DNA from 3 places in the Photobacterium japonica genome. Region 3 is predicted to be linked to each of the others. Evidence: riboswitches for the same ligand, from Rfam matches in the RefSeq annotation. Region 3 holds a riboswitch; each other region holds the start of a gene.
What was found. Region 3 has a riboswitch for thiamine pyrophosphate ahead of thiD (bifunctional hydroxymethylpyrimidine kinase/phosphomethylpyrimidine kinase). Riboswitches for the same ligand answer to the same signal wherever they lie in the genome.

Region 1: it holds a riboswitch for thiamine pyrophosphate, as region 3 does, so the genes downstream of both, thiC (phosphomethylpyrimidine synthase ThiC) here and thiD (bifunctional hydroxymethylpyrimidine kinase/phosphomethylpyrimidine kinase) in region 3, are expected to answer to the same signal.
Region 2: it holds a riboswitch for thiamine pyrophosphate, as region 3 does, so the genes downstream of both, thiB (thiamine ABC transporter substrate binding subunit) here and thiD (bifunctional hydroxymethylpyrimidine kinase/phosphomethylpyrimidine kinase) in region 3, are expected to answer to the same signal.

What each region holds. Positions count from the first base shown of each region.
Region 1 is NZ_JAKJSN010000007.1:171-10,272, forward strand. Features, by position in the region: tRNA gene L4C36_RS00475 (tRNA-Trp) at 19-95, shown strand; tRNA gene L4C36_RS00480 (tRNA-Trp) at 448-524, shown strand; gene crcB (fluoride efflux transporter CrcB) at 661-1,044, opposite strand; gene L4C36_RS00490 (universal stress protein) at 1,232-1,654, shown strand; TPP riboswitch at 1,751-1,848, shown strand; gene thiC (phosphomethylpyrimidine synthase ThiC) at 1,992-3,935, shown strand; gene thiE (thiamine phosphate synthase) at 3,935-5,194, shown strand; gene L4C36_RS00505 (HesA/MoeB/ThiF family protein) at 5,184-5,987, shown strand; gene thiS (sulfur carrier protein ThiS) at 5,962-6,171, shown strand; gene L4C36_RS00515 (thiazole synthase) at 6,173-6,943, shown strand; gene thiH (2-iminoacetate synthase ThiH) at 6,955-8,067, shown strand; gene L4C36_RS00525 (aminopeptidase P family protein) at 8,177-9,964, opposite strand.
Region 2 is NZ_JAKJSN010000015.1:83,634-93,735, reverse strand. Features, by position in the region: gene L4C36_RS06705 (PhoH family protein) at 1-1,308, shown strand, start outside; gene thiQ (thiamine ABC transporter ATP-binding protein) at 1,397-2,119, opposite strand; gene thiP (thiamine/thiamine pyrophosphate ABC transporter permease ThiP) at 2,113-3,708, opposite strand; gene thiB (thiamine ABC transporter substrate binding subunit) at 3,734-4,753, opposite strand; TPP riboswitch at 4,856-4,963, opposite strand; gene L4C36_RS06685 (DUF547 domain-containing protein) at 5,021-5,803, opposite strand; gene leuD (3-isopropylmalate dehydratase small subunit) at 5,948-6,550, opposite strand; gene leuC (3-isopropylmalate dehydratase large subunit) at 6,566-7,999, opposite strand; gene leuB (3-isopropylmalate dehydrogenase) at 8,022-9,110, opposite strand; gene leuA (2-isopropylmalate synthase) at 9,113-10,102, opposite strand, start outside.
Region 3 is NZ_JAKJSN010000044.1:11,181-21,282, forward strand. Features, by position in the region: gene L4C36_RS16685 (HAD-IIB family hydrolase) at 1-540, shown strand, start outside; gene thiE (thiamine phosphate synthase) at 644-1,273, opposite strand; gene thiM (hydroxyethylthiazole kinase) at 1,287-2,096, opposite strand; gene L4C36_RS16700 (TenA family protein) at 2,099-2,770, opposite strand; gene L4C36_RS16705 (ABC transporter substrate-binding protein) at 2,801-3,775, opposite strand; gene L4C36_RS16710 (ABC transporter permease) at 3,825-4,652, opposite strand; gene L4C36_RS16715 (ABC transporter ATP-binding protein) at 4,645-5,457, opposite strand; gene thiD (bifunctional hydroxymethylpyrimidine kinase/phosphomethylpyrimidine kinase) at 5,477-6,328, opposite strand; TPP riboswitch at 6,401-6,498, opposite strand; gene L4C36_RS16725 (VanZ family protein) at 6,577-6,960, opposite strand; gene L4C36_RS16730 (hypothetical protein) at 7,114-7,284, shown strand; gene ylqF (ribosome biogenesis GTPase YlqF) at 7,547-8,494, shown strand; gene L4C36_RS16740 (hypothetical protein) at 8,861-9,283, shown strand; gene L4C36_RS16745 (protein-disulfide reductase DsbD family protein) at 9,429-10,102, shown strand, end outside.

The sequences.
Region 1 (10,102 bases), on a different contig from region 3:
AGTCTTTAAAACAACTACAGGGGTGTAGCTCCAATTGGCAGAGCAGCGGATTCCAAATCCGCGTGTTGGGAGTTCGAATCTCTCCACCCCTGCCACATTTAAAGCCTCAGCAGAAATGCTGGGGCTTTTTTACGTCTAGTGTTTTGTGGTGGTGAATATTTCTGTCATTGGCAGAGCCGCGGATTCCGCCATACCAACGATCAGCGCGTGTGGGCGTTCGAATCTCTCTACCCCTTACCACATTCAAGGCGCTAGCAGAAATGCTAGCGCCTTTTTCGTTTTTTACACTTAACTGGCAGAGTTGTAGATCTATCGATACCGAGTACTTGCATACTCTGTAAAAAGTGAGAAACGTCATGTAGTGTGATTTTTTACGGATACTGTGAGTGAGTACAAGAAAATGTATTTGCAGTTTGAGTGTGGATCAGTAGTATATTTACATGCACTAGGGGTGTAGCTCCAATTGGCAGAGCAGCGGATTCCAAATCCGCGTGTTGGGAGTTCGAATCTCTCCACCCCTGCCACATTTAAGGCCCTGATCGAAAGATCAGGGCCTTGCTCGTTTCTGGGATTTATAATTTTCGATGTTCTAATAAAAAAGCTTTCGTTTTGCAACGAGAGCTTTTTTGTTTCTGCGGTAAGGGTGTATGACGTTATAGGTTAGCTTTTCAGCATCAACTGATAACCAATAAAGCAGGCGGTAATACTCAGTGTGACGTTGAGTAAGATGTTCAGGCCAGCTTTGATGAAATCCCCTTGCTGCATCAGAATGACGTTGTCCATGGAAAAGGTTGAGAAGGTAGTGAGTGCGCCAAGAAAACCGAGTCCGATTAACGGGCGGGAAGGTACCGCCCCAATCATGCCTTGATTAAGGGCCGACATCATCAGTCCCATAATCAGCGATCCCACCACGTTCACAACGAGTGTGCCGTACGGAAAGCCACGCCCAAACAAGGATACACAGAATTCAGAAATGAGGTAGCGGGAGCAAGCACCAAACGCTCCACCAAGGGCGATTAGTCCCAGAAAAATGAACTGGTTCATTGGGATCTCATTCGATAAGTAAAGAATGCCATACTAATACCATGTTATGACGGTCACTATCACCTTCCGGCTGCGGTATTTTTGCAATCATTGATTGAGTTGTATATCGCCGTACCCACAAGGGTGTAGGCTGACAATTAGGTATAGCATGGCATTTCGCACATTGTTGAGATTAAAGGAGAGAATCATGGCGCTGTATCCCACAATTTTAGTGGCGGTTAACCCTGACGATAATGAAGCTCATCGCTTGGTAGTGAAAGCTGCGGTGGTCGCAGAGCAAAATAACGCCGAGCTGCATGTCGCCTTTGTCGAGCCGGGCATGGGAAATGTGAGTTTTGCAGATGCCGAACTTGAATTGGATGCCGCTCATGAGAGCCTTGAACATAAGCGCCAGCAGCAACTGATGGCATTGTCAGCGCAGTCCCCCTATCACGTGACGGGTATCCATCTCGCGAATGGTGATGTAATCAAGCATTTGATCGCGTTGACGGAGACGTTGGAAGCGAGTTTGGTGATCATCGGTTGCCGTAAGTCCGGCGTGCATTGGTTAGGGGATGTCGGCCATACCTTATCGCAGCATATTCGTGGCGATGTGCTGGTCTGCCAGTAATGAGATAAAATGAGAATGCAGTAGGGTTTGTGGATGATAGTCGGTGAAATCTCCGTTTCGGGTTGATGATGATAAATGGCTAATTTATACTCAATGCTCAACTTGTCGGAGTGCCCATGGGCTGAGACCGCATTGCGGGATCCGTAGAACCTGATCAGGCTAATACCTGCGAAGGGAACAAGAGAAAATTATCTTTTTTGTCATGTGCTTATATGTTGCCTCATACCTTATAAAGCCTGACTGCAGGATCAGATGATGCTATACCCCTACGTGTAGCCTCTTGTTTACGCACCCATCCGTCAAGCAACTTTCCCAAATGGATTAACAGGAAATTGCTATGTCGAATCGCAAACAAGCGAGACTGGAAGCGAAACAATTTATTGAATCATTGACGATTCAACCTTACCCCAATTCGCATAAAGTGTATGTCACGGGTAGCCGCGATGATATTCAAGTGCCGATGCGTGAAATCTGCTTAGCCGACAGTCTGGTCGGTGGCACGAAAGATGATCCCATTCTAGAGCCGAATGAACCCGTGCGGGTGTACGACACCTCTGGTTTCTATACCGATCCTAACCACGAGATTGATATTTACACCGGGTTACCTCAAATCCGTGAAGCGTGGATCACATCGCGCAGTGACACCGAATTGCTCGATGAACAAAGTTCGGCCTACTCCAAAGAGCGCCTATCAGATACTACGCTGGATGATCTTCGTTTTAGTGAACAAGCCCGTATTCGCCGTGCCAAACCTGGCACCAATGTCACCCAGCTACACTATGCCCGTAAAGGGGTGATCACCCCCGAGATGGAATACATCGCGATTCGAGAAAACATGGGGCGTGCCAAATACCGTGATGAGGTGTTAAACCAACAGCACCCAGGCATGGCATTTGGTGCTAACTTACCGGCCGAAATCACCCCCGAATTTGTGCGTCAGGAAGTCGCTGAAGGACGCGCCATTATTCCTGCCAACATCAATCACCCTGAATCTGAGCCGATGATCATCGGTCGCAACTTCCTCGTGAAAGTGAACGCCAACATTGGCAATTCTTCGGTCAGTTCTTCTATTGAAGAAGAAGTCGAAAAATTGGTGTGGTCGACCCGATGGGGGGGCGACACCGTGATGGATTTATCGACCGGCCGTAATATTCATGAAACCCGTGAATGGATCATTCGTAACAGCCCTGTGCCTATTGGGACCGTGCCCATGTATCAGGCGCTGGAAAAAGTGAATGGGGTAGCAGAGAACCTCAATTGGGACGTGTTTCGCGACACGTTGCTTGAACAAGCCGAGCAAGGGGTGGATTACTTCACCATCCATGCTGGTGTGTTGTTGCGTTATGTCCCCATGACCGCCAAGCGAGTGACCGGTATTGTGTCACGAGGCGGTTCCATCATGGCTAAGTGGTGTTTAGCTCACCATAAAGAAAGCTTCCTGTATGAGCACTTCCGCGAGATCTGTGAGATCTGTGCCCAATACGATATCTCCCTGTCACTGGGCGATGGCCTGCGTCCCGGTTCGGTGGCTGATGCCAATGATGAAGCCCAGTTCAGTGAGTTGCGTACCTTGGGTGAGCTGACCAAGATCGCCTGGGAATATGATGTGCAGGTGATGATTGAAGGCCCCGGTCATGTCCCCATGCACATGATCAAAGAAAACATGGAAGAGCAACTCAAGCACTGCCATGAAGCTCCTTTCTATACCCTCGGCCCTCTGACTACAGACATTGCACCGGGTTATGACCACATTACGTCCGGGATTGGCGCAGCGATGATTGGTTGGTACGGCTGTGCCATGCTGTGTTATGTCACCCCGAAAGAACATTTAGGCCTACCGAATAAAGAAGACGTCAAAGTAGGGCTTATCACGTACAAGCTGTGTGCCCATGCGGCAGACTTAGCCAAAGGTCATCCCGGCGCGCAGGTGCGTGACAATGCGTTATCGAAAGCGCGCTTTGAATTCCGCTGGGAAGATCAGTTTAACCTCGGTTTAGATCCTGAAACGGCACGTGCTTACCATGATGAAACCCTGCCGCAAGAGTCGGGCAAAATCGCTCACTTTTGCTCGATGTGTGGACCGAAATTCTGTTCGATGAAAATTTCGCAGGAAGTGCGTGAATACGCCAAAGATTTGGATCAACAAGCCGCCAAAGCGGTAGCTATTGAGGTGATGGACGATTCGGCGGTGGCGATTCAGCAGGCTGGTATGCAGCAGATGTCGGAGACATTCAAAGCCCGAGGCAGTGAGCTTTATCACCCTGCTAAAGAGGATAGCTAATGAACACCATCTGTTTACCCGATCACCTGACGCCGTTGTTGATGCACCTTGAGCCATTATTGGCTGCCGCTGATCATTATCAGCTGGGCGAGCCGGTGCATCTGGCATGGAGTGAATCGGCAGTGGTAGACATGGATGTGGACGGGCGTCGTTTCAGTGTGGCGTTTGACGCGACACAGCCCGTCAATAACGAGGATGGACGATATGTTTACGTGGTGCGTGACCAATGGCTGGCCCCGTACCCGACATTGGCCGAGATCCAGCAGCAAGTTGCCATCTCATCGCACCTTGTGGTGTGTGGCTTGCCGACCGACAGCGGCTGTGTTGATGTGTGGCACCACGACGGTGAAGCGCGTGCGGTGTATTGCCATCATACTGGCGGCAGTGATGCTCAGCGCGCTATGTTGTTGGCCGCCTTAGCATTGGACTATCCCTTAGAGGATGCGGTGACCTTGGCGCGCGCTTATGCGCGTCGGTATGTGTTTGAGACAGACGGTGACGCTGGCGGTACATGGCCAGTGGATCGCCGTTTGTTTCCGCGTCCGTTAACGGCGAATCACGCCGAGGTTGATGCGTTGGGCTGGCAGTATACCGAAGTGGCTGTGGCGGCTTTTGCTCCTGTGGATCGCTCCAAGTTAGCGCTGTATCCCGTGGTCGATTCGGCAGAATGGGTGGAGCAGTTGCTGACATGCGGTGTCATGACTACCCAACTGCGGATCAAAGATCCCCTCGCTCCGGCGTTATCGTCGCAAATTGCCCGTATTGTGGCTGCGGGCTCCTCGCATCAGGCACAAGTGTTTGTGAATGATTACTGGCAACTGGCGATCGATCATGGCGCGTACGGGGTGCATTTGGGACAGGAAGATTTGACCACCGCCGATCTCGCCGCGATTGCGGCTGCGGGTCTGCGTTTAGGCCTCTCAACGCACGGTTACTATGAAATTCTGCGTGCGGCCGAATTCTCGCCGAGCTACATCGCGCTGGGCCATATCTTTCCAACGACCACCAAAACCATGCCGTCCAAGCCGCAAGGGCTCAACCGCTTGGCGCTGTACCATAAACTGATCGGCGACGCGTTCCCCACCGTGGCGATAGGCGGGATTGATTTGTCACGCGTTGAGAAAGTGTGGCGCACCGGTGTTAGCAGTGTTGCTGTGGTACGCGCCATTACCCAAGCCGACGATCCGGCACTCGCGGTCGCTGCATTTCAGCAGGTGTTGGTGCGCGAGCATAAAGGAGTTCCCGACCATGCTCAGTGATCAGGCGTTCTTACGTTACAGCCGACAGATCATGTTGCCGGAGGTCGGCGAGCAAGGACAGGTCAATCTCACACAGGCCAACGTGTTGATTGTGGGAGCCGGCGGTTTAGGTTCGGCAGCTGCGTTGTATTTGGCTGGCGCTGGTGTGGGTCAATTGGTGATTGCTGATGATGATCACCTTGAGGCTTCTAACTTGCCGCGTCAGGTACTTTATCGGGAAACCGATGTGGGCTTGCCGAAAGCCGAGCAAGCCGCCGCACAATTGCGGGCGCTCAATCCGCTCGTGCGAGTACGTGCGGTGAATGCCCGTTTGGCCGCTGAACGTTTAGCCATGGAAGTGGCACAGGCCGATGTGGTGCTTGATTGTTCGGATAACCTGGCAACCCGTCATGCGGTGAACCGTGCGTGTTATGCGACGCATACTCCCTTGATTTCGGGGGCCGCGATCCAGTGGCAAGGGCAGTTAATGGCGTTTGATTTTCGCCACGGTCACGGGCCATGTTACCACTGTGTGTTTCCGTTGGCGGATCAGGCGCAAGACACCCCGCAAAACTGCAGTACCGGTGGGATCATCGGCCCCGTCGTGGGCAATATCGGTACCCTGCAAGCGTTGGAAACCCTCAAACTGCTGACTGGCGCGGGAGAGGGGAGCTTCTCCCGTCTCCAACACTTTGATGGCCTGACCCTGCACTGGCAATCTTTTCATTTCACGCAAGATACGTCGTGCCCGGTGTGTGGCCCGTCCGTGTCAAAAGAGAGCAATGTTGATGTCGACAATTACGTTAAAGGTTAATGATAAAGCCGTGGCGGTACCGGAAGGGCTCAGCATCACGGCGTTGCTGGAACATTTAGGGATGCCGCTACAGGCCACGGCCATCGCGGTGAATGAAGAGATTGTCTCGCGTCCGGTGTGGGAGACAACGGCCTTGAGTGACGGGGATCGTATTGCCCTGTTTCAAGCGATTGCAGGAGGATGAGATGTTAACGATTGCAGATAAAACCTTCTCTTCACGCCTATTCACAGGCACAGGGAAGTACGCGAACCGCCATACCATGGCGTCATCGATTATCGCTTCGGGCTCTGAATTGGTCACTATGGCGCTCAAGCGTGTGGATATCGACAAGCGGGACGATGACATTCTCGCCCCCTTAATCGAAGCGGGGGTGAACCTGCTGCCCAATACGTCTGGGGCGAAGAATGCCCAAGAGGCGGTGTTTGCTGCCAAGTTGGCTCGTGCGGCATTGGGCACCAACTGGTTGAAGTTGGAAATTCACCCGGATCCGAAATACCTGATGCCCGATCCGATAGAAACCCTGAAAGCGGCTGAGATGCTGGTGCGCGAAGGCTTCATTGTCTTGCCATATTGCCATGCCGACCCGGTGTTGTGTAAGCGGCTAGAAGAAGTCGGCTGTGCGGCCGTGATGCCTCTGGGCGCGCCGATTGGCACCAACAAAGGGCTGGCATCGCGTGATTTTCTCGAAATCATCATCGATCAGGCGCGGGTGCCGGTGATTGTGGATGCCGGTATCGGGGCGCCGTCCCATGCGGCAGAAGCGATGGAAATGGGCGCTGATGCCGTCTTGGTAAACACGGCGATTGCTGCAGCTGCCGATCCAATTGTGATGGGGCGAGCGTTTAAGTTGGCAGTGGAAGGCGGGCGCATGGCGTATGAGGCTGGGCTGGCAGGGACGGTGAATCAAGCCATCGCTTCCAGTCCCTTAACGGCCTTTTTGGATCAGCCAGCATAAAGGAGCGTGCGATGAGTTTTGTCGATGTGTGGCAGCGGCTGGAGTGGGACGATATTCGCCTGTCTATCTACAGCAAGACAGCGGCGGATGTGGAGCGGGCCCTGCGCAAGCCCAAGCGCGACTTGGAGGATTTCAAAGCCCTGATCTCACCAGCGGCGGAACCTTACCTTGAGCAAATGGCGCAGCAGTCAGCGGCCCTGACCCGCAAACGGTTCGGTCATACCATGTCTTTTTATGTCCCGCTCTATTTGTCGAACCTGTGTGCCAATGCGTGTACCTATTGCGGATTTTCCATGGAGAACCGGATTAAGCGACGTACATTGAATGTGGCCGAGATTGAGCGCGAATGCGCGGCGATCAAAGCGATGCAGTTTGACAACATCTTGCTGGTGACCGGAGAACATGAGCGCAAAGTCGGGATGGACTATTTCCGTGAGGCCTTGCCCGCGATTAAATCGCAGTTCAGTTATTTGGCGATGGAAGTGCAACCGCTGGATCAGGCCGAATACGCTGAGCTGAAAACCCTCGGGTTAGATGCCGTGATGGTTTATCAGGAAACCTACCATGCCTCGACGTATGCGGAGCATCATCTGCGGGGCAATAAGATGGATTTCCACTATCGGTTGGACACGCCGGATCGCTTGGCCCGTGCGGGGATCGATAAAATCGGTATTGGTGCCTTGATTGGACTGGATGAGTGGCGCACGGATTGCTTCTTTGTCGCGGCGCACTTGGCGTATCTGGAACGCACTTACTGGCAGACCCGTTATTCCATTTCATTTCCGCGTTTGCGCCCGTGTGAAGGGGGGTTGCAGCCGAAATCCATCATGACAGACCCTCAATTGGTGCAGCTGATTTGTGCCTTTCGGTTACTGAATCCGGAAGTGGAGTTGTCATTATCGACCCGTGAATCCGCGCACTTTCGCGATAACGTGTTGCCTTTGGGGATCACGTCTATGTCGGCAGGATCGAAAACCCAGCCAGGCGGGTACGCGGATGGCGAGCCAGAGCTGGAGCAATTTGCGATCAGTGATGAACGCTCTGTGGCCAAGGTGGCGGAAGCGGTCAAGCAGCACGGGTTTGAAGTGGTGTGGAAGGATTGGCATCACGCTTATTCGGGATAACTGCCTGAGTAACGAAGTCAGCATAAAGAAAAACGCCCGTGCAAGACGGGCGTTTTGTTTTACTCTGTTTCTATGTGGCTTGCTGATTTACTGCTCTTGGATGAGCGGCTTAGCGGCTTAGCGGTGCGGTCGCTTGTTCAAGCCATCCCAAGTCGTCGCCTTCAAGGGCTGGGCTGATCGCCGCAAAGACTGTCTCATGGTAGCGGTTCAACCAAGCCAGTTCGCTGTCTGTCATCAAGGCGACGTCCACCAAGCGACGATCAATCGGCGCACGGGTCAGTGATTCAAAGCCCATGACATGTCTGTCGCCCGCGGTTTCAATCTCGACCACCAACTCCAGGTTTTCGATACGAATGCCGAACGCGTCAGCGCGGTAGTAACCCGGCTCGTTAGACAAGACCATGCCTGGTAGCAGTGCCGTTGGGTTGTATACCTTGGCGATACGCTGCGGGCCTTCATGCACACTCAAGAAGTGGCCGACGCCGTGGCCAGTGCCGTGGTCGTAATCAAACCCGTATGCCCACAGATGTTGACGCGCTAAGGCATCCAACTGTGAGCCAGTGGTTCCCGCAGGGAAGCGAGCTGACGCCAAACCAATGTGGCCTTTTAACACCAAGGTAAAGGTCTGCTTCACCTCATCCCCCGGCGTGCCGATCGCGATAGTACGGGTGATATCGGTGGTGCCGTCTGGGTACTGGCCGCCTGAATCCACCAAGTAAACATTGTCCATTTCCAACACGCTTGGTGTCGGTTGGTTCAGGTGGTTGTAGTGACACATCGCGGCGTTGCCGCCTGCCGCGGAGATAGTATCAAAGCTGACATCGGTACAGCTGCTGTCGAGCGTACGGAATTGCCACAGTTGATCGGACAAGGTGCCTTCATCAAGCAGGTTGCCTTGTGCCACTTGGCGATCAACCCAAGCGAGGAATTTTGATACCGCCACGCCATCACGTACGTGACAGGCTATCATGCCCGCGATTTCAGTGGCGTTCTTCGCCGCTTTTGGTAGCAAGCAAGGATCGGCTGCTTCAATCAATGTGGCGTTGGCTGCACGCAGAACCTGACTGGCCCACGCATTGCTGGTGGCCGGATCGACCAACACCGCTTTGCCGCCTAATTGCTGCAGGGCCGCTTCCAAGGCTTCAGGGGCTTGGACGCGTACGCCGTCACCGACATGGTTGGTAAACTCTGCGGGCAGGCGAGCAGGATCGATAAAGAAATCGACGCTGGCATCGGCATGGATGATGGCCGTCGACAGCAGTACAGGCAGGCTTGGGACATCGCTGCCACGCACGTTCAATAGCCAGGCAATGCTGTCGAGCTGAGTCAGTAGCGCGGCATCGGCCTTTTGCTTGGTGACGTTCGCAGCGATTTGCTGGCGTTTATCCGCACTGCTTTGGCCGACAAAATCCAGCCCCATCAGTTTGGCATTTGACAGCGTCGCAGCAGGGCGGTCATGCCAGAATAACTCGATAGGGTTGTCGTCAATGCAGACCAGCTCCAGTTCACTGGCCACCATGGCGGTGTGGCGGGTCAGCCATGCGCTGCTGTGCAGGCGGGCATCAATGGCCACTTTGCTGCCCGCTGGCAGGTGATCCAAGGCCCATTGCATTGGCGGCTCATCAATCAGGTGGCGGTATTCGTAGATGTCGCCCGGGACTTGCTTGCGCACTTGTACCACGTAGCGGCCATCAACAAACATGGCGGCACTGTCGCGCGCGATCACCGCCATACCCGCTGAGCCGGTAAAGCCGGTCGCCCAGTGCAGGCGCTCGTTATGGTCGGGAATGTACTCCCCGAGGTATTCATCTTCGTGGGGGATCAGTAGGGCATCCAGCTGGTTGTCAGTCAACCACTGGCGGATCTGCGCTACGCGTTGTGCGATATTGGTTTGCATGTGCTTTATTCCTTTCACTTGTCACCGTCCCTGTGACGGCATGGATGCCAGCCTGAAGAGTTAACCGTTCCCGTAAAGGCCGCTGTGTAGCCGCATGAAAAGGCTTAACTGTTCAGGCTGATCGTACTACGTTAGCGT
Region 2 (10,102 bases), on a different contig from region 3:
GCCATCTACTCCTTCAAGGAGCACGACGTGGTCATTCCGATGACCGTGCTAGAGGAGCTCGATCGCATCAAAGACAGCAAACGCGATGTGTCGCGTGATGCCCGTGTTGCGATTCGCGCGTTAGAGGATATCTTCCACGACGCCACCCCTGAGCAAATTGCCGAAGGGATCCCCATTAACCCACAAGTCGAAGGCTCCGTGGCGATTTTCGCTGATTATGAAATCACGGAAACCGTGCACGCCTTTGCTGATAAAGCCGGTGATAACCGGATCCTTAACGGGGTACTGTATCTTCAGGCCCATTACGCGCCGCGGGAAGTGGTACTGATCACCAAAGACATCAACATGCGATTGCGCGCCAAAGGGGCGGGGGTCTGCCATGTGGATGACTACCGCAGCGATCAGTTGATTGACGATGTAAAGCTGCTGACCAAAGGGTTCCATCAATTCACGGGGAGCTTCTGGGCTCAGGTCGGTGAGTGTCACTCTGAAAACCGCGGGCGTGCAACGTTGCATACCTTACCGATCGCGCTGTTTGAGACGCCGTTCATTAACCAATACCTGATTGATGAAAGCGCGGACTTTGCGGCGCGAGTGCAGACGCTGGACAGCGATACCGTGACCTTGAAAGACATTGGGCATGAGCGGTTGATGCACCGTCAGGCGTGGGGGATCCACCCGAAAAACATTTATCAGGGCATGGCACTCGATGCCATGATGGATCCGGATATTGACTTGGTGATTTTGACTGGCCCGGCGGGCTGCGGGAAAACCATTTTGGCGATGGCTGCCGCGCTCGAGCAAGTGATTGAAAAGAGCATGTATGACAAGATCATCGTGACCCGTAACACACCGGAAATTGCTGAATCCATTGGCTTTTTACCCGGCACAGAAGAAGAAAAAATGTTGCCGTGGCTGGCGGCGGTCACCGACACCATGGAGGCACTGCACAAAAACGATGTCTGTACCGATGGCTCAATGAAGTACATCTTCGATAAAGCCAATATTCAATTTAAATCGATTAACTTTATGCGCGGTCGCTCAATCCAAAATGCGTTTGTTCTGCTGGATGAGTGTCAGAACCTGACCGCCTCACAAATTAAAACCATCATCACCCGTTGCGGTGAAGGCACCAAGTTGGTGTGTTCGGGCAACTTGGCGCAAATTGATTCCAGTTACCTTTCTCCCGTCACCTCGGGCTTAACGTACATCGTTGAGCGTTTCAAAAACTTCGAGGGCAGTGCCAATATCTATCTCAATGGGGTCGTGCGCAGTCGCTTGGCAGAATTTGCCGAAGAAAATCTGTAATCTAAGCACACCTAACAATGCATAAATAAAAAAGGGCGATGCACCAGTGCATCGCCCTTGTCTGTCTGGGATTGAACGGTAGTGCTCGCTAACTCATCCCTAAGTACCGCTTTAATCCGTCATGCTCGGGCGTGGTCAGCATGGCTTGCGTGTCCCCAAACAGCGTAATTTCCCCGTGCTCAATGAAGGCGCATTTATCGCTGATCGTCAGTGCATCGTCTGGGCTGTGGGTGATCATCAACACCGTGATGTGCTGTTCGCGCGCCAGTGTTTGCACCAGTGCCAGCATCTCTTTACGCAGCGCGGGGTCAAGGGCGGAAAACGGTTCATCCAGTAATAACAATGGGCGCTGACGCAGCAAGCAACGCGCCAATGCCACGCGTTGACGCTGGCCGCCGGAGAGTTGCTCCGGTAAACGGGTCAGATAGTCCGCTAACCCAACACGGGTTGCCGCCGCCGCCACATCCGCCTTGTCCTGCGTGGTTAAGCGCAGTCCCGGATGGCGTCCCAGCGCGATGTTGTCGTGCACGCTCAGGTGCGGAAACAGGTTATGTTCTTGAAATAGCATCGACAGCGGGCGTTGTGACGGATGTTGTTGGTCAATCGGTTCACCGGCGATGGTTAGCGCACCGCTGGCTGGGGTCAGAAAGCCTGCAATCAATGCCAGCAGGGTACTTTTACCGGCGCCGCTTGGGCCGATCAGCGCCACGATGTCCCCTTGATTGACCTGTAAATCAAAGCACAGCGCGGTGTCTTGCGTGCGGTGATCCAGACGTGGATAGCGATAACAGAGTTGGCTCAGAGTTAGCATAACGGTTTCCGTATGAGCAGCTTTTCCACCAGTGTGAATAAGCCCAAACTCAAAAGTAATAAGATCAATGCCGTGACGGCGGCCGCGTCCATTTGGTAGCTGCCCAGTAGTTGGAATAAATACAGTGGCAGGGTTTGGAAATCATTGCTGCCAAACAGGGCGATGGCCCCTAAATCACCCAGTGAGAGCACAAAGCCGATCGCCAGTGCTTGGGCTATTGGCGCCCGTAATGCCCGCCATTCCACCAGCCACAAGCGGGTGAGGCCGTGCATCCCCAAACTTTGGCACAGCGGGTCATATTGTTGGGCAATATGCAGCATGGGCTGGCTCAGGGTTTTGAGTACATACGGCAGCGCCATCAGAGCATTCACAGCCACCACAACCCAGAACGCGACGGAAAATGCATCGGTAAACTGGCGCAATAACAGGAAGATCCCGGTACTCAGTACCAGCCCCGGCGTGATCAAAATGATGGTACCGATCAACTCGATGCCATCGGCGGCCCAACGTTGACGGCGTAAGCGCCATTGGCGGCTGGTGAGCAATATCGCGACGCCGCCGATCACGGCCAGCAGGGCGGCGATGATGGCGATGTGTAGCGATTGTCCTACCGCTTGCCACAAGGCAGGGGCTTGTAATTGACCCAGGGTGTGGGGATTCAGCCCCGCGAGCACGACGGCAAACAGCGGCGGTAGCACTAACAGCAGCGCAAGGCCAATCCACACGCCGTCCCAGCAGCGACTGGCTAAGGAATCAAACTGTGGTTGGCGAGCTTGTTTAGCCGACGTGTGCGTGGTGGCTAACGGTTTGGCAAACCGTTGAGTCAGCAGCACTAAGCTGCCACACAGCACCATTTGCCACAGTGCCAGTATCGCCCCGCCGGCTAAATCAAAGTCGTAACGTAAGGCTTGGTAAATCGCCAGCTCAATGGTGGTGGCTTGGGGGCCGCCACCCAGTGCCATGATGACGGCAAAACTGGTGAAACACAGCATGAACACCAAGCCAATTACATGGGGTAATTGCTGGCGCAAACGCGGCCAGGCGACAAACATGAACTGCTGCCCACTGGATAGCCCCAAATGGGTCGCGAGTTGATGTTGTTCGTGCGGAATGCTGTCCAGACTTTGGTACAACAGGCGTGTCGCTAACGGCAGGTTCAAAAATACATGAGCGAGCAAAATGCCTTGCAATCCGTACAGGGACACATCCGGTTGCCAGCCTAACGCATGTAGGCCATGCATCAGTAAACCGTTATTGCCATAGATGGCCAACAGACCGAATACCGCGACCAGCACCGGCAGCACCAGCGTCATGGCAAATACCCGCAAAAGCAGGGCTTTTCCGGGAAATTGGCGGCGTGACAGTGCATAGGCGACAGGGATCGCCGGCACGACACTTAGCAGTGTCGAAAGTAGGGCTTGAGTAAAGGAAAAGCCCGTTACATGGCGTAAATACGGATCCTGCCATAACGGCAGGATATCGAGTGTGTTCGCTTCAACGATTAACGCCCCTAAGGCGCAGATCACGATGGCGATAATGAGCCCGGCGCTAAACAGGCCGGGCAATAAAGCGGTGTGGCGGGAATGCAAGGTAAGTGCCTACTATCGGGATGAGTTACTGAGTCAGCGCATATTGCCATTCTCGGATCCAACTGCGGCGCTGTTTCGCGACCTCATCGGCGTTAAATTCCAGTGCCTTGCTTGGCAGGGTTAATTGTTCAAAGCCTTCGGGTAGCGTTTGCTTGATCACCGGATACATCCAGTTGCCCGTTGGGATTTGGTCTTGGAATGCCGGCGTCAAAATGAAGGCCATGAACTGATCCGCCAGTACCGGGTTATCACTGCTTTTCAGCTTGGCGGCCACTTCCACTTGCAGGTAATGCCCTTCGCTGAAATTCGCGGCTTTGTATTTCGCGTCTTTCTCTGCGATCCGGTGATAAGCCGGTGACGTGGTGTAAGACAGCACCATGTCCGCTTCGCCTTTCAGGAACATGTTGTAGGCTTCCGACCAGCCCTTGGTGACGGTGACGGTTTTCTTCGCCAGTTGTTGCCACGCGTCTGCGGCCTTATCGCCATAGACGGACTTCATCCACAGCATTAAGCCTTGGCCGGGCGTGGATGTGCGAGGATCTTGATATAGGATGTTGAGATCATCGCGCTTGACGAGTTCATCCAAGCTTTTCGGTGGGTTAGTCAGTTTGCTGCTGTCATACACAAAAGCAAAATAGCCAAAGTCATACGGCACGAACGTGGTGTCTGTCCAGCCATTCGGGATGGTGACTTGACGGGTATCCACGGTGTGTTCGGCCAGCAGGCCGGTTTTTTTCGCTTCGCTGATCAGGTTGTTATCCAGTCCTAATAGCACATCGGCTTTTGAATTTTTGCCTTCCAGACGCACGCGGTTCAAAATGGATACCCCATCATCCAGTGCGATGAATTGCAAATCGCAATCACACTGCGCTTCAAAGGCTTTTTCAATCGCCGGTCCCGGTCCCCAGTCAGAGGCGAATGAGCTGTAGGTGTACACGGTCAGCGTGTTATCGCTGTTCGCGTTGGCATTTTCTGCGGCCCATGCTGGGCTGGTGGCGATCGCGCTCGTCAATGAGACAGCAAAAAGGGAAAGGGCTTTTTTCACGGTGTGCTCCTGCTACGTTTGCATCCGGCAAACGAGATAAATAAGAGGGCACAGGGTTGAGATCTGCCTGTCAGTCGAATGTGTCTGATCTGGGCAGAAAGTGCATGACTCGGTCTCAATTCCTACGCCAGTGCTAACTGGATCAGGTTCAGTGGGTTTTGCGGTGCAATCTCAGCCCTTTTTTGTGTTCGGGCTCCCCAATGAGAACGAGCATATTGTAATAGGGGGATGCTGGCGTGGCTAGTGCTCAGCAAGGAAGACAATCACTTATTGGGCAGCATTGAGTCGCCAGTCATAGTCGTAACGGACATGTTGTAAGGTGACAGGCGTCCCGGTACGGTAGCGGTTGAGGTGCTGTTGCAGCTGCGCTTGCGTGCCAAAGTCACTCCCGTACCAGTCATAAATGGAGGATAACTGGACGCGATCGCTGTCTATCTTGACGCCTTTGTCACTATTAATGAAGCGCTTGGCAGCCTGCTCTAACAAGGTGTCGGTGTTATTGGCGGTAAAGGCGCGCGGCAGCAAATCAGGACAGCCGAGGCTGGCACAATTGACTGCGTAGTGAATACGCGGATCACGCCAGATAGGGCGCAAGATCCGGTGTTCGATATCATTGAGGGAAAGTGGTTTGCCGTTGATGGTCACGACGTCGTCATCCCACGGACCGAAGCTGAAAAAGCCGCCGATCTTGGTGATAGACGACACCGGATAATGAGCGAGGATCAGCTTCACAGTCTGCGCGTTGTACAGGTTCACCCAATAGGCAAACTGCTCACGGCGATTGAGTTGGCGCGGATCGATAGCAGCCAGATCGCGCAGGTAGCGGCCCAGTGCGTACTGATCGTTGTCGGTGACGGCACTATAGCGAAAGCGGGTTTGTGAGGGCGCGACGACCAAGTAACGATCCAGCAACTGTTGCCAGCGTTGATGATCGACGGTCTGCGTACTGTTGGCTTGGGTCGCCTGCCAATATGGCCAGAGGTCGGCCTTGGGCGCAGCCCACGATAGCGAGGGGATGAGTAACAAGCTGACGAGCAAGATCAAACGCATGGCGATCTCCTTGAAAAGTGGGCTGATGAGCCTATATAGGGTTAAGACATCAGACCGGCAAAGAAGAGAAAAGCTTTCGGGAGGATAAAAAATGCGCCGCAGCCCATGATGTTATCTGGCTGAGGCGCGTTTTGTGAATCGAGGTTAGGCTAAAAATGCGGGGATATTGCGCTCATAATCCGCGATTTTCGCTTCATGTTGCAGCGTCAGACCGATGTTATCCAGACCGTTAAGCAAGCAGTGACGACGGAAGGCGTCGATCTCGAACGTATATACTTTGCCATTGGAGGTGACCGTCATCGCTTCTAAATCCACCGTGATGGTTGCGCCTTCGTTCGCGTCCACATACTGGAACAGTTCATCCACTTCCTGCTCAGTCAGGCGTACCGGCACCATTTGGTTATTGATGCTGTTGCCGTAAAAAATATCGGCAAAGCTCGGCGCGATCATGACCTGAATACCGTAATCTGCCAATGCCCACGGGGCGTGTTCACGGGATGATCCACAGCCAAAGTTTTCACGGGCGAGCAAAATGCTCGCACCCTGATAGCGCGGCGCATTCATGATGAACGCGGGGTTCGGCTGCTGACCGGCATCATCCAAGAAGCGCCAGTCATGAAACAGATGTTTGCCAAACCCGGTGCGGGTGACTTTTTGCAGAAACTGCTTGGGAATAATGGCATCGGTATCGACATTGGCGGCGTCCAGTGGGACGACCAAGCCAGTATGCTGTTGGAATCCTGTCATTGTGCGTTCCTTCTGTTAGGCCGGCGTTGCCGCAGGTTCAAGTTCACGGATATCAACGAAGTGGCCCGCACACGCGGCAGCAGCGGCCATGGCCGGGCTCACCAAGTGGGTGCGACCATCACGGCCCTGACGGCCTTCAAAGTTACGGTTACTGGTGGACGCACAACGCTCATGCGGTCCCAAGCGATCGTTGTTCATCGCCAGACACATGGAGCAGCCCGGCAGGCGCCATTCAAAACCGGCCTCGATAAAGATCGTATCCAGCCCTTCTTTTTCAGCCTGTGCTTTCACTTGCTCCGATCCCGGTACCACCAAAGCTTGCACATTGGCGGCCACTTTACGGCCTTTGGCAATCGCAGCAGCAGCACGCATGTCTTCGATGCGTGAGTTGGTGCACGAACCGATAAACACTTTATCAATGCGGAAATCGGCCAGGGTTTTGCCTGCTTCCAGCCCCATGTAAGCCAGTGCTTTCACGGCAGAGGCTTGCTCAACCGGATCGCTGAAATCACTCGGGGATGGGATCGGTTGATCGACTGCAATAACTTGGCCGGGGTTCGTGCCCCATGTTACTTGTGGTTTGATGTCTTTGGCATCCAGTGTCACCACGTGATCAAACTGCGCATCCTCGTCAGTTTTCAGGGTATCCCAGTACGCCACTGCCGCATCAAAATCGTCACCTTGCGGGGAGAATTTACGGTCTTGGATGTAGTCATAGGTGGTCTGATCCGGGGCGATCAAACCGGCTTTGGCCCCCAGTTCGATGGCCATGTTACACACGGTCATGCGGCCTTCCATCGACAGATCGGTGATGGCTTCCCCACAGAATTCGACCACATAACCGGTCCCACCAGCGGCGGTGGTTTTGCCGATGATCGCCAGTACGATGTCTTTGGCGGTAATGCCGTCAGCGACTTTGCCGTTGACTTCGATCTTCATGGTCTTGGCGCGGGCTTGTTTCAGGGTTTGGGTCGCTAGCACGTGTTCGACTTCTGAAGTGCCGATCCCAAAGGCCAGCGAGCCAAAGGCGCCGTGCGTGGCGGTGTGAGAATCCCCACACACAATCGTCATGCCCGGCAGGGTGATCCCCAGTTCTGGCCCCATCACGTGCACAATGCCCTGATACGGGTGGTTAAGATCGTACAGGGTGACGCCAAACTCTTCACAGTTTTTGGCCAGTGTTTCCATTTGGATCCGTGCCATTTCGCCCGACGCATTAATGTCTTTGGTCTGGGTTGAGACGTTGTGATCCATGGTGGCAAAGGTTTTGTTCACCTGCCGCACCGGACGGCCTTTTTCTCGCAGGCCATCAAAGGCTTGCGGCGAGGTGACTTCATGCACCAAGTGACGATCGATGTACAGGATCGGGGTTTCCCCTTCGGCTGCCACCGCCACGTGGGCATCGTAGACTTTTTCATACAGCGTCTTGGGCGCTTTATTATTCGACATGTCTCATTGCTCCTTGCGGCGGTTAGGCTTGGCGGATGTACTGGGCGATTTTGTCACCCATTTCGCTGGTGGTGAGGGCCGGACGGCCACCGGCCAGATCCGCGGTCAGTTCGCCGGCCTCCAACGCTTGTGACACTGCCTGCTCAATGGCGCGTGCTGCAGGCTCTTCGCCCAAGCTGTAACGCAGCATCAGTGCTGCCGACAGAATTTGTGCCACCGGGTTTGCAATGTTTTTACCCGCGATATCCGGCGCTGAGCCACCGGCCGGTTCGTACATGCCGAACTTGTCTTGGTTCAGGCTGGCAGACGGCAACATGCCCATCGAGCCGGTGATCATGGCGCACTCATCCGAGATAATGTCGCCGAAAATGTTCGAGCACAGCATCACGTCGAACTGCGACGGATCTTTGATCAGCTGCATGGTCGCGTTGTCGATGTACATGTGGTTTAGCGTCACTTCTGGGTAGTCTTTGGCGACCGCTTCGACCACTTCACGCCATAGAATGGAGCTTTGTAGGACGTTGGCTTTATCGATCGAGTAGACGTTTTTCTTGCGCAGCATGGCTGATTCAAACGCGATGCGGGCGATGCGTTCAATCTCAAAACGGTGGTACACCTCGGTGTCGAAGGCTTTCTCTTGGGCGCCTTCTCCTTCACGGCCTTTTGGCAAGCCAAAGTAAATGCCGCCCGTCAGTTCACGCACAACCACGATGTCAAAGCCACGTTCAGAAATGTCTGCACGCAGCGGAGAGAAGGCTTCAAGGCCGCTGTGGATCTGTGCCGGACGCAGGTTGCAGAACAGTTGGAAGTGCTTACGCAAAGGCAGTAGCGCCCCACGTTCCGGTTGATCGTTCGGTGGCAGGTGTTCCCACTTCGGGCCACCGACAGAGCCAAACAAAATCGCATCCGAGGCTTCACAGCCTGCCATGGTGGCTTCAGGGAGTGGGCAGCCGTGGTTGTCGATTGCAATACCGCCGACATCAAACTCGTGACACGCCAGCGTAAAGCCAAATTTTTCTTGTACCGCGTCGAGCACTTTGTGGGCTTGCTGCATCACTTCGGGACCGATACCGTCCCCCGGTAGAACGGCGATGTTATATGTACCTGCCATGGTTATACTGTCTCCATTTGGGATTTCTGTTTAATTTCTGCAATTTGATCGGCGCGATGAATACTGTTGATCACGTGAAGCAGGGCTTGGCCAGAGGCTTCGACAATGTCGGTAGCCAGACCGGTACCGTGGTACTTGCGGCCTTTATAGTTGGCAATGATGTCGGCCTGGCCGAGGCCATCTTCCCCTTCACCTTTGGCGGTGAGATCGAATTTATCCAGCACAATGTCATAGCCCGTCAGGCGATAAATACACTGGTACAGCGCATCGACGGGGCCGTTACCGACAGCGGCTTCACATTTCTCTTCGTCACCACACTGTAGCTTGATGGTGGTGGTGGCCATGACCGTGCCAGATTGCACGCTGAGGTAGTTCAGCTTAAAGAAGTCGTCTTCTTCGCGCAGGTTGGCAAAGTGCATCAGCGCTTCGAGATCGTAATCAAACACCTGGCCTTTGCGATCCGCCAGTTTCAGGAAGTCGCTGTACAGGGTGTCCAGATCGTACTCTTTATCGGTGTAGCCCAGGCTGTCCATGTGGCTTTTCACGGCGGCACGGCCAGAGCGTGACGTCAGGTTCAGCACCTGATTTTTCAGGCCAATAGAGGCCGGTGTCATGATTTCGTAAGTGTTTTTGTTCTTCAGCATGCCGTCTTGATGAATGCCGGACGAGTGGCTGAACGCATTGGCACCGACAATGGCTTTGTTGGCCTGAATCGGCATATTGCACAGTTGGCTGACCATCTTGCTGGTGCGGTGAATTTCATCATGCTTGAGGTTAGTGTGTACCCCAAGAAATTCGGCGCGGGTTTTGATGATCATGGCGATCTCTTCCAGCGAACAGTTGCCTGCGCGCTCACCGATACCGTTGATGGTACCTTCGACCTGACGGGCGCCGGCTTGGACAGCGGCCATGGAGTTGGCCACCGACATGCCCAGATCGTCATGGCAATGGACCGAAATAATGGCTTGGTCGATATTCGGTACGCGGTTAAA
Region 3 (10,102 bases):
GATGTGGGCACCCAAATTCACCATGACCACGACCATGGGGCAGATGCCCTTTGGCAACGTCAATTAGAAACTAAATGGCGCAAATCGGCCATTCAAGAGGCGCTCAGCCATATTCCGTTTCTCGGTGAATGCCATGCCCTGCACCAAGGGGACTATAAACTCACGTTTGAAGGGAAACTTAGCCCGCAACAATGTGATGCGGTTGCCGCACAGTTACTCTCCCACCAGATTGATGTGGATCTCACCTACTCACATGATTGGTTTTTAGACATCACTCCTAAAGGGGTCAATAAGGCAACGGCCATTCATTACTTAATGCAAAAGCACGGTTTATCTGTCCACGAAATTTGCGTTGCGGGTGATTCGGCCAACGACACCGCCATGCTGACCATGCCCGGTATCAATGCCATTTTAGTCGCGAATCATTACCCTGAAGTGGCGCACTTGTCAGCCTTGAATCATGTTTACACCAGTACGGCATCCCACGCGGAAGGAGTACTCGAAGGGTTAAAATACTGGCAGGGTGTGGCCATCAGATAATGCCTAATGACATCGCTGAATGGCAATGCTTGCTGACCGACTTTGGGGTAAAAGAGTCAGACAAACATTGCCATCATGGTGTGCGTCGCAGGATGATACTGGGTTAGTGTACCGTAGGATGTGATAACGCTATCAACAGATCCGACGCTGCTTGTTTCGGGCTCGGAGCATGGCAAATCGCGGAAACCAATGCGACACCATCCACCTCAGTCGCAATAACCGCCGCCAAATTCGTTTCGTTAATACCGCCAATGGCTACAATGGGGAACGAACTCTGCGCCACGGCTTTCGTCAAGCCCTCAATGCCCCACGCTTTCTTGATATTGGTTTTGGTCGGCGTGGCAAAAATGGCACTCAACCCTAAATAGTCCACAGGCATGGCTTCTGCGTCCACCAGCTGCTGCTCATTTTCTACCGACAAGCCGAGAATTTTTTGCTCACCGATCAATTGGCGCGCTATATCGGCAGGCATGTCAGATTGTCCTAAGTGCAGCCCGTCGGCATCAACCGCCAACGCCACATCCACCCGATCATTGATGATCAGCGGCACACCGGTTCCCTGCAAAATGGCTTTCACTGCTTGTGCACGCTCAATAAAGGCACGTACATCGCCGTGTTTTTCACGTACTTGCACCATGGTGACGCCGCCAGCGACCGCTTCTGCCACCACCATTTTCAGGGTATCAATATCTTGCTGATCATCCGTCACTAAATACAGACGGTATGGATTCATTTCCGTCATCGTCCTACCCCATCTTCAAACGTTGCATTAACGTTTCTTCATCTAACTGATACAGCGCATCAAGAAAATGAAGCTGTAACGTGCCTGGTCCGTTGGATTGCTCGGCGGCAATTTCACCCACTACGCCCATCACGGCAGCCGCTGCCAATCCCGTGGTTTCGCCAACAGCGGCAAACGCACCCGTTAAGGCCGACAACGTACACCCCATGCCCGTTACGTAAGGCATCATGGCATGGCCATTGTGCAATGCGGTTATCCCCTGCGCTGTCACGATGTAGTCGACTTCACCAGAGATCACAACAGAGCAACGGTAAGCCTTAACCAGATACTGGGCAGACTCCACCGCCGTTTCGCTGCTATCTAGCGCATCAACACCTTTACTTTTCCCCTCTTCACCCGCTAACGCGATAATTTCAGAGGCATTACCACGAATGATCAGAGTTTCTGCAGCATCCGCAAGGCGACGAGAGGTTTCGGTTCGCAAGGTGCTGGCCCCGCACCCAACAGGATCCAGTACCACGCACTTCTTATTCACGTTCGCCTGCTCAACCGCATACGCCATGCGCGGCGTCCACTGGCTATCGAGCGTACCGATATTAATCACCAAGGCGCCGCAGAAGGTCATCATCTCCGCCATTTCTTGCTGCGAATGCGCCATGATCGGTGATGCGCCGATCGCCAGCAGCGCGTTCGCCGTATTGTTCATCACCACATAATTGGTGATATTCACCACCAACGGCTTTTGCTTACGCACAGCCTGAAGTGAATCAAAAATGAGTTGTGTTTGTGCAGGCGAATGAGCTTGTATCCTCATGATTATCCTTCCTTCAGGGCATTTAAGCCTTGCTGCCAAAATGCCACTTCCATGCGGGTAGCGGTTTTAAAAACGCTGACCAGATGTTGGCCACGCGGACTAGTTAACTCAATATCGCGTAATAAACCATCAAGATGTTCGGTCCCTCTCGCGACACCTTGCTGGAACTCATCGCCGCTGTACAACGCAACCCAACTCGCATACGGGTTACCTTCTACCACCGTACTCGGCGCAGCTGCCAACAAACGGCCAATGGCAGCATAGCCGATTGCACAAGGCGCTAACGCGGTGTACAAATCGACGATATCGCCTGTCATGCCCGCATCCAATACATAGCGGGTATAAGCGACGGTGCCGACATCCTCGGCTTCGGCTTCCATGTCCGCTTCGGTTAATCCCCATTGCTCACAATAGGTCACATGGTGAGCAATTTCTGAATCCAGTAACGCGTGCACACTGGGTAAGGCTTTACGCATGTCCGCTAAGGTGCGCGCTTTATAAATCGCCAACGCATAAGCGCGGGCATACTGCTTTAGGAATAAAAAATCTTGCTTGAGGTAATGCAAATAACACGGCTGGGCTAACGTCCCCGCCCCCAACTGTTGCACAAACGCATGCTGGGTATATTCCGTCCAATCTTTTTGGCAAGCTTCAATCAAATCTTGATGGTTCATCGCACTGTGTTCCTTATTCGTTCGTATTCGTTATTGAAAAGACGGCACGTAATCTTGCGCTTTCGGAAGTGTTTCAATGATCTTGTGCGCCTGCATGAACGCGGCATAGTCATCGTAACGTTTCAGATCCACCGCCGCTGGACGCAAGGCATAACGGGTCAAGGTGTCCTTCCATGCGCGGTGGTTAAGTGCGTTATCTAATGTATCTGGGGCATAGGAAACGAAGGTTTTCCATGCCGCATCCGGGTGATTCACTATATATGTGGTGGCCTGCTCAAGGGCGTGATTAAACGCTTGAATCGCCGCTTTGTCGTACGTGTTCGCATTGGCGACAAACACCAGTTCATCATACGCTGGCACACCGTGCTCTTCGGGGAAAAAGGCTTTCGCTTTGTAGCCTTCTAACGCCAATTGGTTGGTTTCAAAGTTACGTAAACCACCCCAAATCGCATCCACTTTGCCAGAGGCTAACGATGACGATAACGCCCAGCCCACGTTGATGATTTTCACGTCATCCATGCTGAGACCACCGCTGTTAAGCATGGTGCCAATGGTCGCTTCTTCATTGCCCGCAATCGCGATGCCGATTGTCTTGCCTTTAAAATCGGCCATGCTGTTGATGCCTTTGCCTTCCAACACCATCAGGGTGTTTAACGGGGTGGCGATTAAGGTCGCCGCACGCACCAACGGCAAACCCGCCGCAACATCAATGGTTAAGTTCGGTTGGTAAGTAATGGCAAGATCCAGTTTATTCGCCGCCACCAGCTTAGGCGGCATGCTTGGGTCAGCAGGCTCTTGAATGGTGACGTCTAAGCCATTCGCGTTGAAATAGCCTTTCTCTTTCGCAATCACAATGGGGCCATGATTGGGGTTCACGAACCAATCCAGCATCAAGGTCAGCGGCTGTGTTTTAGCGGCGGTATCCGCAAGCGCGGCACCCGACATCATGAGCGATACAAGAAGTGCAGCCGCCGAGGCGACGTATCGCATGCCTGTCTTTTTCATTGTGTGTCCTTATTCTGGTGTAGTAAGAGGGTAATTATGACGCTCAGCGTTAATCGGCTTGCCAAGGGATCAGGCGTTTTAGCAGTGTGTCTGTGATGAAATACAGCGACACCGATAATGCAGAAAGGATGAATAACGCAGCAAACATCTCATCAATCATCATGCGGGCATTGGCTTGGAGCATCAGGTAGCCCAGCCCTTCACTGGACCCCACCCATTCACCGGCTACTGCACCGATCGGGGCGATCACCACTGCGACACGGATCCCCGACGCCAAGGTTGGCAATGCCGCTGGCAACTGCACATAACGCAGCCGTTGCCATTTCGTGGCACCCATGGTGCTGACTAAATCGAGGTACCCTGTTGGGGTATTGCGTAAACCGTCATAGCAACAGGTCGTCACGGGGAAGAAAATGATCAACGCGGCCATCACCACTTTCGATCCAATGCCGTAACCCAACCACAACATCAGCACCGGCGCGATAGCAAACACAGGAATAGCCTGACTGGCGATCAATAACGGTAATAACCAACGTTTTAGCGGTTTGAACAGCAGCATTTGCAACGCAAAAAACAACCCCATGGATAACCCCAGCAGTAAACCCAGCAGGATTTCTTGCGCGGTTACCCAAGTGTGTTTCAACAACACATCATGCCGCTGCACCATGCGTTCAAACACATCCAACGGCGCCGGCAAAATGAACGACGGCATAGCAAACACCACCACAATGGCATGCCAGATACCAACGATGATCGCCGCACTGATCGCCACTCGCACCACAGGATGCGATAACGGGGACGCGGAAACAGCCGCCTTTGTGGAGGATGACGACTGTACAGCAGAGGATGCGGGCGTTAATGGGGTCAAGTTATTCATCATCTTGCTCCAAGCGCGTTAAGATCTCTTGCTGCAGGCGGGCGCAATCGGCATCGTAGTCACGCGGTGTCGTCGACGCTGGCACTTCAAGCGCCGTCGCCCTAGCAGGTTGCCCTTGCAGGATGTACAACGCATCGGCCAGACGCAGGGCTTCTTGCGGATCATGGGTGATCAGCACCACGGTTTTGCCTTTCAGTAGCGTGCAGGCGAGGTTTTGCAATTTATGGCGTGTGACGGCATCGAGCGCCGAAAAAGGCTCATCCATCAGTACCATGGGTTTGTCTTGCATCAAGGTACGCGCCAATGCCACCCGTTGACGCATCCCGCCAGAAAGTTGCTGAGGGCGATAATGCGCTTTGTCGGCTAAGCCCACACTGGCTAATAGCGTGAGGGCTTTATTTTTGGCGTGACTGGCGAGATCAGCATGATGGGTGGTGGAATCGGAGGAACGATGCGATGCTGGCGCACCAAATCGCGTACTCAACATGACGTTATCCAGTACCGTTAACCACGGCATTAACAGATCTTGCTGACCCATGTAAGCGATGTGTCCGTTCAGATCAGACACGGGTGTCGTGGTTAGACGCCCCTTCCACGCGACGTTGTCACCCAATAACCCGGCTAAATAGCGTAACAGCGAGCTTTTCCCGCACCCACTGCGCCCCAATAAACAGGTCCATTGGCCAGCGGGGATCTGCATGTTCAACCCCGCCAACGTTGCCGTTTCACTGTCGAGATAGCGTAAATAGCCGTCTTCAATCGTCACCGTCACCGCACGAGGGGGCGCTAACGGTGACGGCTTCATGGACGTCACACATGGCGTGTTAACGGACATCATTATGCCCAGGGAAGAAATGGTGCACAGGGCCATGACCTTGACCAATGTCTAACGCGTCAGCATGCAAAATCGCCTGTGAGATATACTGTTTGCCCAACGTCACCGCTTGTAATAAATCGTTGCCTTGTGCCAGATAAGACGCGATCGCCGACGACAAGGTACAGCCTGTGCCATGGGTATTGCGGGTTTGTACGCGTTTTGCGCTCAGTTGCTGCACAGCATCGGCGAAAATCAGCAAATCGTTACTGTTCTCGTCTTGCTCAAGATGGCCACCTTTTAGCAATACCGCTTTGGCACCTAACTGACGCAGGTCAGCAATCATCGCCGTCATGTCCGCTTCGTTAGCCGGTACCTGACCACCCACCAGCGCCGCCGCTTCTGGCAGATTCGGGGTGATCACATCCGCCAATGGCAACAATTCGGCCTTCAATGTGCTGATGGCCGAGGTTTCCAATAACAGATCCCCGCTGGTGGCCACCATGACAGGATCCACCACCACATAGGCAGGACGATATTGCTTAATTTTGGCGGCAACGACCTTGATGATATCGGTATCAGCCAACATACCCACTTTCACCGCCACCACATTCAAATCGGAAAATACCGCGTCGAGCTGGAATTCCACATGTTCAAACGGGATAGGACAAATGGCAGAGACGCCCAACGTATTTTGTGCCGTGATCGCCGTAATGACCGAGCAGGCATAACCGCCCGTCGCAGAAATCGCTTTAATATCAGCTTGAATGCCAGCACCGCCGCCACTGTCTGAACCGGCAATGGTTAATACAATCGGCGTTGAGACAACAGGTTGTTGCGGAGTGTACGATAAAATAGACATGATAATCCCTTGAACTGACGTTCTAGAACATATCAAGCCCATACAGGGATAATGAGAAAGGAAAGATCATCATCTGCAAGACAGATAGTTCCCTACGCCAGTGTTAACTGAATCAGGTTCAACGGGTCTCGCAAAGCGATCTCAGCCATCAGGCTCCCCGACTACACTGCTGCGATAGTAACAATATTTAATAAAAGAGCAACATATCAAACTTGTATTGTATTGATTATGTGTATCAAAACACTTTTTCACATGCTTTTCGAAACATTTGTGTTGGTAAAATGACTCACCACATAACGGGCAAGCATCGCCAATGAAATGCCACACACAATACCGCCACCATTCGCGGCCATGTCTAACCACTCCCCATAACGGTTCACATACGGTTGAATCAGCTCTATCGCCCCACTCCACAACCAAAACACGCCACCCAATGCGATCCAGTATCGCGGTCTGACAAACGCCGCTGGGAACATTAACGCCGCATAAGCAATAAAATGGTGGGTTTTATCCGTTCCCGGCACCGTTGGCAAACTGGGCATGGGCGACAGGGATAACAGCGTGATAGCCAACAGTGTTAAAACGGTAATTGCCACCCAGTAGCGTTGCATTAAACGGAAAATCATTATCATAAGAGCTCAATATAAAAAAGGGTGCATAACTTACTATGCCCTTCACGTAATCACAAGATGACCAAGATCAAGCTGTCACCTATTTCACTCTCAAACGGTATACCGCTTGTCTACGCTTATAGTAAGCCCTTTGAGTGCCAGCAAGGAGGAGTTATGGACTTTTCAGAACGCATGAAGTTACGCGGCAAAGCCGAAGAAGACCTGTATTTTGCAAAACGTGACAAAGCCCTTATTGATGCCATCCATGATATGGCGGCAGAGGGCCGCATCAAGCAATGGCATGAAAATGTAGACAAGGACGATGACCGACCCCCTCGCACATGAACAGGCACGACAACGGCAACCCGATTCGCTAACGTGGCTGGCTATCATTAACGCACAGTAAATACGCGCATCTCCGTTTACCTTCTGCCGCTTCCACAGCAACGGCGTGAAAAGATTTATGTATATCAAGAAGTACGTTACACTTCCTCACAAACCGTAATCGTTGGTGATGCAGGCGACTGCTGCAAATAACCGACATGAATTCCACCGGTTGCGCTTACCCAAGGTGCTCGCACGCCGGAAAAGAAAATAGAGCTTCCCTATGAGTAACACCATCCAGTGGTTCCCGGGCCACATGCACAAAGCGCGTAAAGAGATTGAGGAAGTACTTCCAAAGATCGATGTGATCATTGAAGTGCTTGATGCCCGTATCCCTTTCAGTAGCGAAAACCCACTGATCAAAACCTTTCGTGAAAAGAACAACAAGCCTGTCGTTAAAGTGCTGAACAAGCGTGACTTGGCGGATCCGGAAATGACGGAGATGTGGATCAATCACCTTGAAAAAGAGCAAGGCGTAAAAGCCATTGCCATCACCACTGAAAACATTAACGAAGTGAATAAAATCACTGAGCTGTGCCGCAAATTGGCGCCACACCGTGAAGACATGGGCAAGCATATTCGCACCATGATCATGGGTATCCCGAACGTGGGTAAATCGACCATTATCAACACCCTTGCGGGTCGTTCAGTGGCGATTACCGGTAACCAGCCAGCCGTTACCCGTCAGCAGCAGCGTATTAACCTGCAAAACGGGATCGTACTGTCTGATACCCCTGGAATTTTGTGGCCAAAAGTGGAAAACCCACACAGTGGTTTCCGCCTTGCCGCAACGGGCGCAGTGAAAGATACCGCGATGGATTACATCGATGTGGCTTTCTTTACCGTTGAATACTTGGCACAAGCCTACCCTGAGCGCTTGAAAGCCCGTTACGACATTGACGAGCTACCAGAATCTGAAATCGAAATGATGGAAGAAATCGGTCGCAAGCGTGGTTGTCTGAAATCAGGTGGTCGCGTGGATCTGCACAAAGCCTCTGAAATTCTGATCAATGAACTGCGTAACGGTACGCTGGGTCAAATCACGATGGAACGCCCAGAAATGATCACCCAAGAGTTGATCGATGTGGCTGTAGAAAGCGAGCGCAAAGCCGAAGAAAAAATTCGCGTAAAAGAAGAGCGTCGTAAGCGTTACTTGCGTAACAAGCGCTAATTTTCACGACCGTGTCTGCGTAAAAACAGGCGCATTGCAAAAACGGCATCGTCGTCATGCAATCTGGAGCCACCTGCACTGAGCGGCAGGTGGCTTTTTCACCCTTGCAGCCCTGCAAAAAAACAACGAAAATAGCCCATACTCAAGTGAACGCCCAATACCCTTTCGTTGAAGATCGCATCTTGAGGGAATTTAGGGTGATAGGGAAACTTTTCGTGCTACGGCCGGTCTGATTTCGTTCAAGCATGTTTATTTTCAGCCTGTTGATACCCAACACGCTGACTGAAGTAAGGTCTAAAAACGTTTTTCATGTATGCCACTGACACACGCCGCCAACGAGCCAAATACGCCCTATGGTTAATCGCCATGGCGATGTTTGTGTGCACCAGTCAAAATACACGACTAACAACGACCTGCTCGGCATCACCGACCGTCAACGCGGTTGATACGCTTAACGCGACCTTTATCACCGGCAATACACCGGCGTTGGCACAATCAAACCCTATCGTCGCGTTTCTTGCCATGCAGATCGACGCGTTGCACGCCGAAGCGCAACAAAATGATGCCCTCACCCGCATAGCCAACAGCGACATCAGCAACGCCTGTTCGCTGACTGACCACCTGCTACCGTGGCACTCGCCCCAACTTGAACACGGCATCATCAATTTACTGTTTATCGTCCTTACCTTTGCTGTCTTTGCCGGCGCAGGGTTACTGGTACCGGTTCTCACTGAACCGATTATTCCGACGCAGCGGCGTCACCTGACTTTTTGTGTTTTCCGGGAATGAAACCGGCTGAGTCCATTCTGGCCATCGCGTAAGCGCGTTCTGTAACGTTTTTATTTTTGGAGTCACCACAGTGAATCACCTGTATCCACACGGCCGCATCGAAGCTCGCCGTGTCTCAACCACCCGTACTTTCGTTGTGCTAATCATGGCATTCATGAGCCTGTTCATGTCGTTAAATGCATGGGCAAACAACGCCTCTACGGGGTGGTTAAATAACCCAGACCACCCGCCTATTCAAGTGCGCTTTATGCTCACAGGGCAAACCGATCCGGCCGCTAAAACAGTCGAAGGGTTGCTTGAAGTCCAACTGAATGATGATTGGAAAACCTACTGGCGCAGCCCGGGCGAAGGTGGTGTTGCCCCCTCGATTGATTGGGCATTGTCCAGCAATGTCAGCGATGTCGACTGGCATTGGCCGATGCCAAAACGCTATGAGTTCTTAGGCGTAGAAACCCTTGGCTATAAGCACCACATTAATTTCCCCATGACTTTGCACATTGAAGACATGGAGAAGCCGGTTTTTGTGTCCGGCAAATTAACCATGTCGTCGTGTACCAATATCTGTGTGCTGACCGACTACGAGATCACGCTAAACTTCCAACCGAACGCGGTACGTTATAACGAAGAAGCCATGCACTTGTACAACCAAGGCATGAGCCACGTCCCACAAGCGCAACCGTCCGTCACCATTGATGCCGCCAGTTGGGATGAAAAAAGTCGTGAGCTCACGCTGGTTGCTACCAACAGCTTAGGCTGGCAGCAGCCGGATGTGTTTGTCGATGGCGACACCCAGAACGTGAAAGACGCTTCATTCTTAAA